DNA from 2 places in the Variovorax sp. AC103 genome. Region 2 is predicted to be linked to the other one. Evidence: predicted binding sites of a transcription regulator. Region 2 holds the regulator's gene; the other holds the start of a gene.

Region 1 (7,733 bases), on a different contig from region 2:
CGCGATGTCGGTGGCGGGCATCGCGCTCATCTGTGCCTTCGCGGCAGCCGCAGCGGCTTCGAGTGCGCTCATGCCCGAGGGTGCGTCGTTGCCCGACGACACCGCGTTGAGACGGCCCGATTGCACCGTCGATTTTTCAGCGTGCGTCGCGCTCTGCGTGCGCAGGTAGTACGTGGTCTTCAGGCCGCGCAGCCATGCGAGCTTGTACGTGTCGTCGAGCTTCTTGCCCGATGCGCCGGCCATGTAGATGTTCAGCGACTGCGCCTGGTCGATCCACTTCTGGCGACGCGAGGCGGCTTCGACCAGCCAGGTGGTTTCCACTTCGAACGCGGTGGCGTAGAGCGCCTTCACGTCTTGCGGCACACGGTCGATCGGACGCAGCGAGCCGTCGAAGTGCTTCAGGTCCATGACCATCACGTCGTCCCACAGGCCCAGGCGCTTCAGGTCGCGCACCAGGTAGTGGTTGATCACCGTGAACTCGCCCGACAGGTTCGACTTGACCGACAGGTTGCCGAAGCAGGGTTCGATCGAGGCGTCCACGCCGATGATGTTCGAGATGGTCGCGGTCGGTGCGATGGCCACGCAGTTGGAGTTGCGCATGCCCTGCGCCTTGATCTTCTGGCGCAGCGCGTCCCAGTCCAGCGTGGACGAACGGTCGACCTCGACGTAGCCGCCGCGCGCCTTCTCGAGCAGGTCGAGCGTGTCGATCGGCAGGATGCCCTTGTCCCACAGCGAGCCCTTGTAGCTCGAGTACTTGCCGCGTTCGCGCGCCAGGTCGGCCGATGCCGAGTACGCGTGGTAGCAGATGGCTTCCATCGACTCGTCGGCGAACTGCACGGCTTCCTGCGAAGCGTACGGAATGCGCAGCTCGTACAGCGCGTCCTGGAAGCCCATCAGGCCCAGGCCGACCGGACGGTGGCGCAGGTTGGAGTCACGCGCCTTCTTCACGGCGTAGTAGTTGATGTCGATCACGTTGTCGAGCATGCGCATCGCCGTGGAGATCGTCTTCTTCAGCTTTTCCTGGTCGACCTTGCCGTCCTTCAGATGCTGCAGCAGGTTCACCGAACCCAGGTTGCACACGGCGGTTTCGGTGTCGCTGGTGTTCAGCGTGATCTCGGTGCACAGGTTCGACGAATGAACCACGCCGGCGTGCTGCTGCGGCGAGCGCACGTTGCAGGCGTCCTTGAACGTGATCCAGGGGTGGCCGGTCTCGAACAGCATCGTGAGCATCTTGCGCCACAGGTCCGAAGCCTGGATGGTGCGCGCGGGCTTGATCTCGCCGCGGGCAGCCTTTTCTTCGTAGGCGACGTACGCCTTTTCGAAGTCGGCGCCGAACAGGTCATGCAGGTCGGGCACGTTGGAGGGCGAGAACAGCGTCCAGGTGCCCTTTTCCATCACGCGGCGCATGAACAGGTCGGGGATCCAGTTGGCGGTGTTCATGTCGTGCGTGCGGCGGCGGTCGTCGCCGGTGTTCTTGCGCAGCTCCAGGAACTCCTCGATGTCGAGGTGCCAGGTTTCCAGGTACGTGCAGACGGCGCCCTTGCGCTTGCCGCCCTGGTTCACGGCCACGGCCGTGTCGTTCACCACCTTCAGGAACGGCACCACGCCCTGCGATTCGCCGTTGGTGCCCTTGATATGGCTGCCCAGCGCGCGCACGCGGGTCCAGTCGTTGCCCAGGCCGCCCGCGAACTTCGAGAGCAGCGCGTTTTCCTTGATCGACTCGTAGATGCCGTCCAGATCGTCGGGCACGGTGGTCAGGTAGCAGCTGGAGAGCTGCGAGCGCAGCGTGCCGGCGTTGAACAGGGTGGGCGTGCTCGACATGAAGTCGAACGACGACAGCACTTCGTAGAACTCGATGGCGCGCGCTTCGCGGTCGATCTCGTTCAGCGACAGGCCCATGGCCACGCGCATGAAGAAGGCTTGCGGCAGCTCGATGCGCGACTTGCGCACGTGCAGGAAGTAGCGGTCGTACAGCGTCTGCAGGCCGAGGTAGTCGAACTGGTTGTCGCGCTCGGCCTTCAGGGCGGCGCCCAGGCGGGGCAGGTCGTACTGAAGCAGCTTTTCGTCGAGCAGCTCGTTGTCGACGCCCTTCTTGATGAACTGCGGAAAGTAGTCGGCGTAGGCGGTGGCGCGGTCGACCGGCATCACTTCGCGGCCGATGATCTCCTTGAAGATCGTGTGCAGCAGCAGGCGCGCGGTGGCGAAGGTGTAGTCGGGGTCTTTCTCGATCAGCGTGCGGGCGGCCAGGATGGAAGCCTTGTAGACCTCGTCGAGCGGCACGCCGTCGTACAGGTTGCGCATCGTCTCGGCGACGATCGGCGCGGCGGTGATGCTGTCGCCCAGGTTTTCGCAGGCGGATTCGATCAGCCCCTTGAGCTGGTTCAGGTCGAGTTCGACGCGTTCGCCATTGTCCAGCACGTGCAGCGCCTGCTGGGCCGGCATTTCATGCTCGCCCTGCTTGGAACGCTCCTGCGTGCGGCGTTCGCGGTAGAGCACGTAGGCACGCGCGATTTCGTGGTGGCCGCCGCGCATCAGGCCGAGCTCGACCTGGTCCTGCACGTCCTCGATGTGGAAGGTGCCGCCGCCCGGACGCGAACGCACCATGGCGCGAATGACGGCCTGGGTGAGCGTGTCGACCGTTTCGCGCACGCTGGCCGAAGCCGCGCCCTGGGTGCCGTGCACGGCCAGGAAGGCTTTCATCATCGCGATGGCGATCTTGTTCGGCTCGAAGGGCACGACCGCGCCGTTGCGGCGAATGATCTGGTAGTGGGCGAGGTTCTGGCCGGTGTGCGAGCCCGCGGTGTCGCGTTGCTGCTGTGGCGGCGTCGAGGGAACGGCGCGCGGGGTCGATTGGGGGTTCAGGGCTGTTTGCATTCGCTTCCTCTCGGTTGGCAATTCTTGTTGGTTGGCGATGCCTGGGTCGGCGTCGCGCCGGTGTGGATGACCGGACGGAGGACACTATATCTGGGGTGTCGGCACCCTACAAGCCACTACAGGTAGTGTTTTCCTCCGGATACACGCACGGCCCGATTTTCATCCGGCAAGCGACAACGCCAGCAGTGCCGCGTGGATACTGGCCCATGGTGTCCCAACCCGCATGGCGCTTGGCTTGCGGGCCGATTTGGGCTTGCAGCCCGCATGGTTGCTGGGTGCGGCAGTTGCAATCCGCGCGTCGATGCGCGTCAGGCTCAGCGCATCGCGTCGCGTTGCGCGATTGGAAAAATTAGCGCTGCACCACCTGCGCCGGAAACATCTGTGGATTCCAGCCGAGTTGTTTGCGCAACAGCCGCCAGTCGAAGCCGGTGCCCGGGTCGTGTTTGCGTCCCGGCGCGATGTGCTCGTGACCGGCGATGTACGCGATGGCGTAGTGCTGCCCGATGGCGGCGCACAGGCTCGCGAGCGTTTCGTATTGCGGCTCGTCGAACGGCTGGCCTTCCAGGCCTTCGAGCTCAATGCCGATGGAGTCGTCGTTGCAGTTGCCGCGCCCGCGCCACGACGACACGCCGGCATGCCAGGCGCGGTCGTCGCAGCTCACGAATTGCCAGAGCTCGCCGTTGCGCCGCACGAAGAAATGCGAGGACACCGCGAGCCCGCGGATCGACTGGAAGTAGGGGTGCGCGTCCCAGTCGAGCCGGTTGGTGAAGAGTTGCTGCACCGCGTCGCCGCCGTACTCGCCGGGCGGCAGGCTGATCGAGTGCAGCACGACGAGGTCGGTCTGCGCGAGCGCAGGGCGGGGTCCGAAGTTGGGCGAGCGCAGCGCCTTCGCGAAGCGGTACCAGCCGGCGTGCCAGAGGCCGTCGTCGGCGGGGGCCTGCACAGGGGCGTCAGTCGTCGGCATGGCTGCTCGTGCCATCGTCGCCGTTGGGTGTGGTGATGCCCAGCCGCGCGATGCGGTAGCGGATCTGCCGCAGGCTCATGCCCAGCCGCGCGGCGGCCGCGGTGCGGTTGAAGCCGCTCTCGTGCAGCGCGCGCACCAGGATCTCGCGTTCCTGCTGGTCGAGGTAGGCCTGCAGGTCGGAGGGCAGCGGCGGCGGCGCGGCCTTGGGGGATGCGGCCGGCGCGGCGGAAGCCACGGGGGCAGCCGGCGAAGGCGCGTCGAAAGCCGGCAGCAGCGGCGCCGGCGCGGACGCCGCGGCCTCGGCGGCGGCCGTGAAGCCGCCCATCAGGTCCAGGTGCAGTTCGTCGCCGTCGTTCAGTGCCACCGCGCGGTGCAGCAGGTTCTCGAGCTCGCGCACGTTGCCGTCCAGCGGATGCAGCGACAGCCGGCGCAGCAGGTCGTGCGACAGGTGCGGCACCGGCAAGCCGCCGTCCTGCGCGATGCGCGAGAGCAGCGCGGCGCACAGCGCGGGCAGGTCTTCGCGGCGCTCGCGCAGCGCGGGCACCGCGATCTCGATCACGTTGAGGCGGTAGAACAGGTCTTGCCGGAACCGCCCGGCCTGCACCTCGGCGTGCAGGTCCTTGTGGGTGGCGCTCACGATGCGCACGTCGACCGCGTCTTCCTGCGTCGAGCCGATCGAGCGCACGCTGCGCTCCTGGATCGCGCGCAGCAGCTTCGATTGCATGGCCAGCGGCAGGTCGCCGATTTCGTCGAGAAACAGCGTGCCGCCGCGCGCGGCCTGGAAGTAGCCGTCGCGGTCCTGCGACGAGCCGGTGTACGAGCCCTTGCGCGCGCCGAAGAATTCGGCCTCCAGCAGGTTCTCCGGAATGGCGCCGCAGTTCACCGCCACGAACGGGCCTTCGCTGCGCTGGCTGCAGGCATGCACCGCGCGCGCCACCAGTTCCTTGCCGGTGCCCGACTCGCCGCGCACCAGCACCGGCGCCATGCCTCGTGCCACTTTCGCGATGCGCGACTTGACGAGGCGCATGGGTTCCGAATCGCCCACGAGGCGCTCGAGCGCGGCGATGCCGGTGCCCGAGGCCATCACCGGCGCATCGAGGGTGCCGGCGGGCGCCGCCTGCGCGGCGCGGGCAGGCGGCTGCATCGCCTGGCGCGCCTGCACGGCGGACGCGACGACGGCGCGGAACTGCTTCAGGTCGACCGGCTTGGTGAGGTAGTCGAAGGCGCCTGCCTTCAGCGCTTCGACCGCGTTCTCGGCCGAGCCGTAGGCCGTCATGACCACGCAGCGCTCGCTGCGCTGGTCTTTCTGGATGCGGTGGATGATCTCCATGCCCTGGCCGTCGGGCAGCCGCATGTCTGTGATCACCGCGTCGAAGCGCCCGGCCTCCAGGTACTGCCACGCCTCCGACACGCTGCCCGCCGCCTCGACACGGTAGCCCTCGCGCAGCAGGGTCAGCTCGTACAGCGTGCGCAGGTCGGGTTCGTCGTCGATGACCAGGATCTGCGCCGGCCGCGGGGTGGAAGGGGGGGAAATGCTCACGGCGCTATTGTGTCAGCCGGTTTTCGCTCGCGGCGAAGCTGACGAAGAATTCGTTGCCCTCGGGCCCGCCCGGCACCAGTGCGCGCCGCTCGTAGCCGATGGTGGCGCCGTGCCGGCGGCACAGCTCGCGGCACAGGAACAGGCCGAGCCCGCTCGAACGGCTCTCGGAAGAAAAGAACGGCTCGAACAGGTGCCGCTGCACCGCGGGCTCCAGCGGCGCGCCGTCGCTCCACACCATCAGGCTGGGGCGTGCGGTGGTGCCGCGCTGCAGGCTGGTCAGCACCTGGATCGAGCCTTCGCGCTTGCCGGCATAGCGTGCCGCGTTGTCCAGCAGGTTGACGATCAGGCGGCGCAGGTGCTCGGCATCGAAGCGCACGTCGCTGCCCGGCGCATCGAGCGAAACCTGCACGCCCTGGCGCTGCGTCTGGCGCACCCATTCCTCGGCCAGCACCTGCACCGCGGGGTCGAGCACCACCTGCTCGCCGAGCGACAGCACGCGCTGCTGGCGGGCGCGCGACACGTCGAGCACGTCGTCCACGATGCGTGCCAGGCGCTGCGCGTTGTGCTGCACCATGCTCGTGAGCTTGCGGTGCGCGGGGTCGGTCAGGTCTTCGTTAAGCAGTGCGCTGGCCTGCGTGATGGCGGCCAGCGGGTTGCGGATTTCATGCGCCACCGCGGCCGACATGCGGCCCATGGCCGCGAGTTTCTCGGTGCGGATGCGCGCCTCGAGTTCGCGCAGGTCCTGCAGGAACATCACGCACAGGCTGTCGGCGCGCTGCTCGCTGGTGGGCGTGAGCCGCGTGCGCACGCGCACCTCGCGCGCCGCGCCGCGCGCCTGCGCCACCGGAATTTCCTCGGTCTGCGGCGCCCGGCGCGCGAAGGTCTGGCGCGCCAGCGCGGCCAGCGCGTGCCAGGCGGGTTGCGCATGCAGCGGGAACGGCAGCGTCAGCTTCGCCAGCCCCTGGCCCAGGATGGCGTCGGCCGCCGGGTTGGCCGCGTGCACCAGGCCTTCGGCGTCGATCACCAGTACGCCTTCGCTCAGCGTCTCGATCACCAGGACGTTGACCTGCGCCTGCATCTGCGCGCTGCTGCGGTTGCGCTGGGCCACCGTTTCTTCGCGCGCCAGCCGGCGGGCCAGTTCGTGCGCGAGCAGCGCCACCACGAACAGGCCGGTGCCGGTGAGCGCGGCCTGCACGAAGCGGCCCGAGGAGTCGACCGGTTGCTGCAGCCAGTGCCAGCCCGCGTCGGCCAGCAACAGCAAGGTGACGCCGGCCGTGGTGCCCAGGCTCACGATCATGGTGCCGAGCACCGCGCTCATGAGCACCGGCAGCGCGAACAGCGGCGTGTAGTTGACGTTGCCGCCCTGCAGCACCTGCAAGGCGGTGAAGGCGCCCAGGTCGATGCCGATGGCCAGCAGCCAAAGCGCGGTGAAGCCGCGGATCGGCGGCTGGAAGCGCGTGTAGCGCATGCCCAGCCAGCTGGCGACCACGTACAGCGCGGAGATGGCCATGGCCGCCGGCTGCATCGGCTGTCCGAGCACGAAGGCCACGCCCTGCAGCACCACCAGCACCAGCGCGACGAAACAGCGCGCGCCCATGAAGCCGCGCCACAGGCGGGTCAGCGCGCTGCTTTCGCCGGGGCCGAGGTCGAGCAGGTCCCAGTCGGTGACGGGGTCGCCGCGCGACGGCAGGGGCGCGTTCATCGCACCGCGGCGGCTTCGCGGTGCGCGGTACTGCAATAGACCGTGCCGCCCGGGCCGCCGATGGCGTCGGTCGCCGGCAGGTGCAGCCCGCAGTGGGCGCAGCGCACCATGGCCTGCGGCGCCGCGACCTGCGTGGGCGCGCGTTGCTGTGCCTTGGCCGCGCGTTCGCGCATCGCGTCGCGCATTTCTTCGCGCCGGTTCTTGCGCCAGAGCCAGATCGCGATCCACAGGACGGCGAGAACGAGGAGGTATTTCATACGGGAGGACGCGCCAGCACCACTTCGAGCACGAAGCGCGAGCCCACATAGGCCAGCAGCAGCAGGGCCGAGCCGGCGTACAGCACGCGGCGCGCGGTGCGGCCGCGCCAGCCGAAGCGGGCCCGGCCGATCAGCAGGATCGCGAAGGTGATCCAGGCGAGCACCGAGAAGGTGGTCTTGTGGTCCCATTTCCACGCGCGGCCGGCGGCGCCGTAGAGCTGCTCGCTGAACAGCAGGCCGGCGAGCAGCGTGGCCGACAGCAGCACGAAGCCGGCGGTGACGAAGCGGAAGGTGAGGCGTTCGAGCGTGAGCAACGGCACGCCGCCCTGCGGCTCGGCGGTGGCCAGGCGGATCTGCTTTTCGGCGCGGGTGATCAGCCAGGCGTGCACGACGGCC
Region 2 (7,733 bases):
CAAAGCGACGATCCCACGCCGCACCCATTTGTTTTGTTTGATCGAAGCTGCATCCATCGCGGGAGTGTGCCGCAAAGAGGTGCACCCAGAAACAAGAAAGCCCGGCGACTCGACTGCTGTCTTGTCGTCGGGCTTGATGGCGGGCACAAGACCCATGCCATCGATTCGCGCGACAGGAAGTCGATGGTTCCCACCGTGCTGGCAGCAAGAGATTGCCACCGTGGTTCCTCGGACGCTGAGCCTTCGACTTGCACCTCGGGCTGCGGGACTTCGGAAAAACGCCTGAAACCTCAGGCCCGTCCAGATTAGGCGGCGCTCCCTCGGATTGCAAACGCGTTTTACAAAGGGATTTCCCCTAAGCAGAAACGCTTCGAAACCGTCACTTTTTTAAGCACCCATTAGCATAAAGATTCAATTCCTTATGCTTGACCGGGTATTTAGCCACGCTAGAATCCGCCCTGCTCTGACCGCCCGACGCGGCAGGGCCCCCTGAATCCGCTGCCGAATCCCAACCGGCTTGATCAGGCCACCGCGCTCCCAACCCCCTTCACTCCATGCGCGGAGCCTGATTCGTACCAATCCAAGCGCCGCTGCCTTCATCCCTCGCCTTCACCGGCGTTGCGTTTCGGGTGCCGCACAGAAAGGAAGAGCGATGAACAAGGCGTTTGATGCCACAGCCCGCGGGCTAAGGACCTTCGTGTCCGATGTGGCAGACGGCTTTTTTGAGATCACCCACAACGGGTTTGCACTGGTCGGCCTGGCCATCGTGTTCGCGGCCCTCGCCCTCGTGGCGCGGCCCGACCTGCGCAAGACCGGCGAGGAGCAACTGATGGGCTGGCTGCAATCGCGCAAGCCGGCGCCGGAGGCCACCGACCTGGAGCCGACCGCCATCGAGCGGACCACGGCCGCGAGCCCCAGCGACCTGCCCAAGCAGCAGGCCGCCGTGGCTTACTGGCTGAGCAAGAAGTACCGCGTGGCCGCCGAGCCGCTGAGCGTGCTGGTGGCCGAGGCCTACGGCATCGGCAAGCGCACGAAGATCGACCCGACGCTGATCCTCGCGATCATGGCCGTCGAGTCCAGCTTCAACCCGTTCGCCCAGAGCCAGGTCGGCGCGCAGGGTCTGATGCAGGTCATGACGCGCGTGCACGGCGACAAGTACGAAAGCGCGGGCGGCACGCTCACCGCCTTCGACCCCGTGACCAACATGCGCGTGGGCGTCAAGGTGCTGCAGGAATGCATCGCCCGCGCCGGCTCGCTCGAAGGTGGCCTGCGCTACTACGTGGGCGCGGCCAACTTGGAGGACGACGGCGGCTACGCCAGCAAGGTCATGGCCGAACACGAGCGCCTGCTGCAGGTGGCCAACGGCCGCGCGCCGTCGACCACGGTCACGCCGCCGGGCGTGCGTGCCCAGCCGCTTCCGGTGGTGGCACCGGCCAAGCCTGAAGAGGCCGAGCCGGCCAAGGTGGCCCTGCTGTCTTCCGTCTCCTGACATTCATCTTGCCGGGTGCGGTGCGCTACACTCGGCGGGTACGCGACTGGCGATAGGCGCAGCACCCGCACAAGGTGCCCCGCGCTGACGTGGAATACCACTGGGAAGCGTGCCGCCTGACCACATCGGGCGTTCAGCCGTTCGCCTGGGCAGCCCTTGTTTGGTTGAAGAACAAGGACCTCGTCTTCAAAGGACTGCCATGTACCAACGCAATATCCTGGTCGAACAGACCGATCCCGAAATCTGGGCCGCAATTCAAGCCGAAAACGCGCGCCAGGAACATCACATCGAGCTGATCGCCAGCGAGAACTACGCCTCGCCGGCCGTCATGGCCGCCCAGGGCTCGCAGCTCACCAACAAGTACGCCGAAGGCTACCCGGGCAAGCGCTACTACGGCGGTTGCGAGCACGTCGACGTGGCCGAGCAGCTGGCCATCGACCGCGTCAAGCAGCTCTTCGGCGCCGACGCCGCCAACGTGCAGCCGCATTGCGGTGCCTCGGCCAACGAAGCCGTGATGCTCGCCTTCCTGAAGCCTGGCGACACCATCATGGGCATGAGCCTGGCCGAAGGCGGCCATCTGACCCACGGCATGCCGCTGAACATGAGCGGCAAGTGGTTCAACGTCGTGAGCTATGGCCTGGACGCCAACGAAGCCATCGACTACGACGCGATGGAGCGCAAGGCGCATGAACACATGCCCAAGCTGATCATCGCGGGTGCTTCGGCCTACTCGCTGCGCATCGATTTCGAACGCTTCGCCAAGGTGGCCAAGGACGTGGGCGCGATCTTCATGGTCGACATCGCCCACTACGCCGGCCTCGTGGCCGCGGGCGTGTACCCCAACCCCGTGCCGCACGCCGACATCGTCACCTCCACCACCCACAAGAGCCTGCGCGGCCCGCGCGGCGGCATCATCTTGATGAAGTCGCAGCACGAAAAGGCCATCAACAGTGCCATCTTCCCGGGCCTGCAAGGCGGCCCGCTGATGCACGTGATCGCCGCCAAGGCCGTCGCGTTCAAGGAAGCGATGGCGCCCGAGTTCAAGGCCTACCAGCAACAGGTGGTCAAGAACGCGCAGATCGTGGCCGACACCCTCACCCAGCGCGGCCTGCGCATCGTGAGCGGACGCACCGAAAGCCACGTGATGCTGGTCGACCTTCGCGCCAAGGGCATCACCGGCAAGGAAGCCGAAGCCGTGCTGGGCAGCGCCCACATGACGATCAACAAGAACGCGATCCCCAACGACCCCGAAAAGCCGATGGTCACCAGCGGCGTGCGCATCGGCACCCCCGCCATGACCACGCGCGGCTTCAAGGACGAAGAGGCCCGCGCCACCGCCAACCTGATCGCCGACGTGCTCGAGAACCCGCGCGACGCGGCGAACATCGACGCCGTGCGCGCCAAGGTGCACGCGCTGACGAGCCGCTTCCCTGTCTACCGCTGATCCACCCGAAGACCTGACCGCATGAAATGCCCTTTTTGCGGTCATCTTGAGACGCAGGTTGTCGAAACCCGCGTTTCGGAAGACGCCGACTTCGTTCGCAGACGCCGCCAGTGCGGCGCCTGCGACAAGCGCTTCACCACCTACGAGCGGCCCGACGTCAATTTTCCCGTTGTCGTGAAGAAGGACGGCAGCCGTGCCGATTTCGACTCCGCCAAGGTGCGCGCCTCGATGATGCTGGCGCTGCGCAAGCGGCCGGTGAGCATCGAGCAGATCGACAACGCCCTGCTGCGCATCGAGCAGAAGCTGCTGGCCAGCGGCCTGCGCGAAATCGAGTCGACGAAGGTCGGCGAACTCGTGATGCGCGAGCTCAAGAAGCTCGACAAGGTCGCCTATGTGCGCTTTGCCTCGGTGTACCGCAGCTTCGAGGACGTGGACGAATTCAGGCAATTGCTGCGCGACATCTGACGCCCACTCAGCCGCGCTCCTCTTTTTTGGCGGCCTTGCCGCAGACCCCGGTGCCGCAGTCTCCCTGCTGGTCCGGATTGCAGACCCGGGCCCGCCCCGATGCCGACACCACGATCGACGCCCTGCGGCCCGTGTCGGCCTTCAGCGTGAGACATCCCGCACCGAAGCCCGCACGGTTGGCCTGGCGCGAGAATCCGTTGCTGTCGTAGCGCACGCCCTGCGCAAATCCGTCGCCGAGCGATGCATCCACGCTGACACCGTCCGGCAACCCGTCGAAGCGGCGCAGCGTCGTGGGTGAATCGGGGCCGGTGGACCCGCGCGCACCCGTTGTCACGACCCAGCCCCCGGACCAGTCACTGCCCGCGAGCGCGGTCACCCGCACACTGCGGGAACGCTGGATGGCTTCCATGCGCGCAAGGCTCAAGGCGGCATTGAAAGCCTGCGCCGCTCCGGCCAGGCGCTGGTTGAGCAGCAGTTGGCGAAAGCTCGGCATGCCGATGCCGGCGAGCACCGCCACGATGGCCACGACCACCATCAGTTCCAGCAGCGCGAATCCGCCCGCGGGCCCCGCCCTGCATGCCCCGGCGTTCACTGCCAGCACCTCGTGCGCTGCGTGCCGTTGCAGCCCTTGGCGCCCGTGCTGTCGATCCAGAGTGCGCCAACCTGCGGATCGGCATATGCGGGCTTCAGGCTCGCAGTCAGCCGGATGCAACTGTCGATGCTGCCGAGTCCCTCGCAGTTGCCGCTCTCGATGATGTACTTGCCCGCCGCACCGCCGCCGCTTGAATCGCCCGAATCCCCCGTGTAGTGCCGATAGCGGCCGGCCTGGGTGTAGTGGCGCTCCTGGTGCTGCATCTGCTGCATCAGCGCGGCGCGGGCCTCGCTGCGCCACCCTTGGCGTACAACGTCCATGTAGGAAGGGTACGAAATGGCAGCCAGGATGACGGTGATCGCAACGACCATCATCACTTCGATCAACGTGAATCCACGCGCGCGATGCGCAGCCGCGTTCATCGCCTCGCCTCCCGGGCATCCACGACCTGGCGCCAGTTCAGGCGCCCCGCCACCTGCGAGACCGTGCCGCCCGCTACGGGCTGAGCCGTCGAGAAACCGCTCTTGCCGCCACGCCCGCCTGCCTGGATGACGGCCAGGCGGCGGGTGTGCGTACGGCGCCCGAACACGTCGGTGGCGCTGTAGACGCTTTCCCCCAACTGCACCACCTGCGGTGTGCCGGGAATGCCGGCGTCCGAGGGCACGCAGGTGCCACCCTTGGACAGGCCGGTCAGGGCATTCACGGCGCAACTGCGTCCGCCGCCACCGCCGCATGCGGTGGCGGCGGGAATGAGCGTGTTGAAGAACAGCAGGCCGTCGCTCAACAAGGGCTCGGCGACCACGCGCTCGCCCTTGTCGCGGGACTCGGGCAGGTCGAGGTACCAGCCGCGCCGGGTAGCCGTCTTGCTGTCGAAGGCGCCGTATGCAAATGCATCGCCGACGATGGAGAAGGGAGCCGATCCGCCGGCCGCCATCGCGCGCCGCGGCTCAAGCTGCGTGCGCGCGGCGCGCAGCCCGATGGCCTCGCCGTTGTCGTACACGCCATAGACCGTCTGCACGCCACGGCTCGAGCGGCCCAGGTCTTCCGGACCCACGAACTTGCCGGTGCCGAACAGCACGATCGCTCCACCGGACGGGCCGATGCCGACCTTCGGCGCCACGGTGATCGGCTGGCGCCTGGCGCCCTCGCCCCACGCGACCATCAGCGGCTGCTCCTTGAACGGCAACGCATTGCCCGCGCGCCACGGCGCATTGGCGGTGAAGGCGAACTTCCACAGATTGCCCTGCGTGTCGCCCGCGTACAGGAAGCGCGTGGCACCGTCGGCGCCCGCGTAGTCGCCCGGTGCGCCCAGGGCGTTCACCACGGTGGCGTCCGTGGGGGCCGGCAACACGATCTTGTGATAGTTGACGTCCAGCACCCACGGCGCGTTCGCGGGCTTGTCGAGCGACAACAGGAACAGGGCGGCGCGTTTTTCCGGGTTGGCGTTGTTGAAGCCGGACGGCACCACGGCAAACCATCGGTACCTGGCCGGCTCGGTGCGCGTCGCCGCGGTGGTGCGGAACTTCAGGATGCGTGGCGGCTGTGTCTGGTGCCCCATGTCGGCGTCGTCCGCGGCGCCGAACTCCCACATCACATGGCTCGAGGAAAAATGGGCCGGGTTGCTCACGTCGAGCGCGAGCACCCCGGTGGCACCGCCGCCCATGCCCGAGACCAGCACGCTTCGCCAGGCGCCGTCGGCCTGCTGCACATCGGCCACCGTCGCAGAGCCGTCGACAAGGCTTCTAGGCACATGGTCCGGCGAGGTGTAGGCCGCCAACCAGGGCAAGAGCGCGCGCGGAACATAGGCGAACAGCTCCTCGCCGGTGCGGGCCGAGAACGCATGCAGCATGCCGTCATTGGCGCCGACGTACACCGCCGGAACACGGCCACCACGGCCTTCCGCGAAGAAAGGAACCGAGTGAGCCACGCGCCCCATGACGGAATCGCGCACGCGAAAGACGCCGCCGGCAACAGACTCCTCACGGCGCCGATCGCCTCGCAGATAGGCCAGCCGATCGGGGCCCAAGTCATCAGATGCAGCAGGATCGGCATGGGGCGTTGCGCTCAGGTGGCCCTTCGACACCCCGTCGAGCGCGCTCCATTCGAACGGCATGCCTGCGCCGGCGGCGGACAAGGTGAAGATCCGCCGGCTCGCCGGATCGCGCGCCGGCACGGCCGGCCTGGCCGCGGGGCTGCCGCTCAGCAAGGCGCCGGCGTCCCAGTCGGGAAGATCGCGACGGCGCACGGCACCGGTGGCAGCGTCGTGAGTCAATGGAAACGACAGCAGGGTGCCCGCCCCGCGCTGTCCCGCGGACTGCGACACAAAGAGACTGGCGCCCTCCTTCGAAAGGCCTGACGACGAGATCGCGCCGGTGCCCATGCCGTCCGCGTCGGGCTGCGCAGCCCGCGCCAGGGCCCGTCGCATCGCCGTCGCCATCTCCAGGGGCGCACCGGCAAGAAAGTAAGTCCTGGGTTGTGGCTGGCCGTCTCCACCTAGGCCTTCCGCCCACTCGGCATTGCTTTTCACATCCGGGCGGCCCAGCCCGTCGGAGGTCCGCAAAGGGTTGCCATCGCCGTTGGTGTCGACGAAGCCGCCGTACTTCGCCGCCAGCGAGAGCCCGCTGACGCGCTGCCCCGTGTCGATGACGAAGGTGCGTGCGCGCACGTCCGGGTGGTCGTCACGAATCGTCTGGGTGTTGGCCCGGTAGGCGAGCCCCACGATGCCGGACGGACGCGCCGAGGACAGCGCCTCGTCCTCCGCGAACGCGCCCACGAGGCGTTTCCAGCCACCGTCGTCGGGCCGGTCGTCGTGCTGTGGCGCATTCCCGATGACGACCACGTGGTTCTTCTGGCAACCGACCGCCACCGGGTCCGCCACGCCACGGCCAAGACCGATGCCCTGCAGGTAGCGCAGTGACTCGTCGTACAGCGTGCGAACGGCGTCGGGCTGGCCGTAGACACCGCCGCGGCCGACGCGATGGATCGCATCGACGACACCTTTCGCCGGGCCCGGTCCCGTCTTGAAGACACCGGTGACGGCATCCCACTCCGCCTGCGCGTTGGCCACCTTGTCGAAGGCCGCATCGACCTTCAGCGGACCGGTGTGCTTCATCGGCGCGAGCAACGCACCGCCCGCCAGAGCGCCGAAGACCGAGAAGCGCATGTGTTCCGAATGGGTCTGGACGACGCCGACCGGCTTGTGATGGCCGCTCGGATAACGCAGGCACAGCGCGCCGCGTGTGGCCGCCTCGTCCGGGGTGCACACCGCCACGCGCGCCAGGTACGCGCCGTGGCGCCGGTCGCTTCCGGGCTCGGCGCACGAACCCGTGGCGGAAGGGCCGACGAAGACCTGATCGCCGCAGTTGTTGAAATGAAGGGCGTCGCCCGTGGTCAGCGGCGTGAACAGTTCCGCGCGCGCCTTCAAGACCTTGTCGGGAAAGTGCGCGCTGCGATAGAAGCTCGCTGGCAGTTCTGCCCGCCGCAAGACCGTTCGATCGACCTCGTCCACCGCGCGGTCGCCCCCGGTCAGCGCCAGCCGCACACCGTCGATGCTGGACGTCGCGGCCCAGTTCAACAGGTTGCCGCTCCATTGGCGATTGCAGACGATTTCGCCGCCGGCGCCCTTGCCTGCCGTGGCCTCCCGCTTGAAGTAGCCGTCGGTGCTCGCGTAGCTGTAGCAGCCCATGGGGTCCCACAGGCCGGTGTGGCGCACCGTGGCGTCGAACTCGCCGCGGTAGGCCGCG

What was found. Region 2 encodes NrdR, which represses ribonucleotide reductase genes. Its sites were predicted from a motif close to CACNANATNTNGTG; they were not measured.
Region 1: a site for NrdR is predicted at 2,957-2,970, ahead of AC0IYU_RS19640 (ribonucleoside-diphosphate reductase subunit alpha). Genes of this name have one in related genera too.

What each region holds. Positions count from the first base shown of each region.
Region 1 is NZ_CEEDFC010000013.1:89,693-97,425, forward strand. It holds gene AC0IYU_RS19640 (ribonucleoside-diphosphate reductase subunit alpha) at 1-2,874, opposite strand, end outside; gene ampD (1,6-anhydro-N-acetylmuramyl-L-alanine amidase AmpD) at 3,224-3,838, opposite strand; gene AC0IYU_RS19650 (sigma-54-dependent transcriptional regulator) at 3,825-5,378, opposite strand; gene AC0IYU_RS19655 (two-component system sensor histidine kinase NtrB) at 5,383-7,080, opposite strand; gene AC0IYU_RS19660 (PP0621 family protein) at 7,077-7,337, opposite strand; gene AC0IYU_RS19665 (cytochrome C assembly family protein) at 7,334-7,733, opposite strand, start outside.
Region 2 is NZ_CEEDFC010000011.1:64,059-71,791, reverse strand. It holds gene AC0IYU_RS17250 (DUF748 domain-containing protein) at 1-57, opposite strand, end outside; gene AC0IYU_RS17245 (lytic transglycosylase domain-containing protein) at 653-1,489, shown strand; ZMP/ZTP riboswitch at 1,522-1,647, shown strand; gene glyA (serine hydroxymethyltransferase) at 1,689-2,933, shown strand; gene nrdR (transcriptional regulator NrdR) at 2,955-3,398, shown strand; gene AC0IYU_RS17230 (GspH/FimT family pseudopilin) at 3,406-3,999, opposite strand; gene AC0IYU_RS17225 (type IV pilin protein) at 3,987-4,412, opposite strand; gene AC0IYU_RS17220 (pilus assembly protein) at 4,409-7,733, opposite strand, start outside.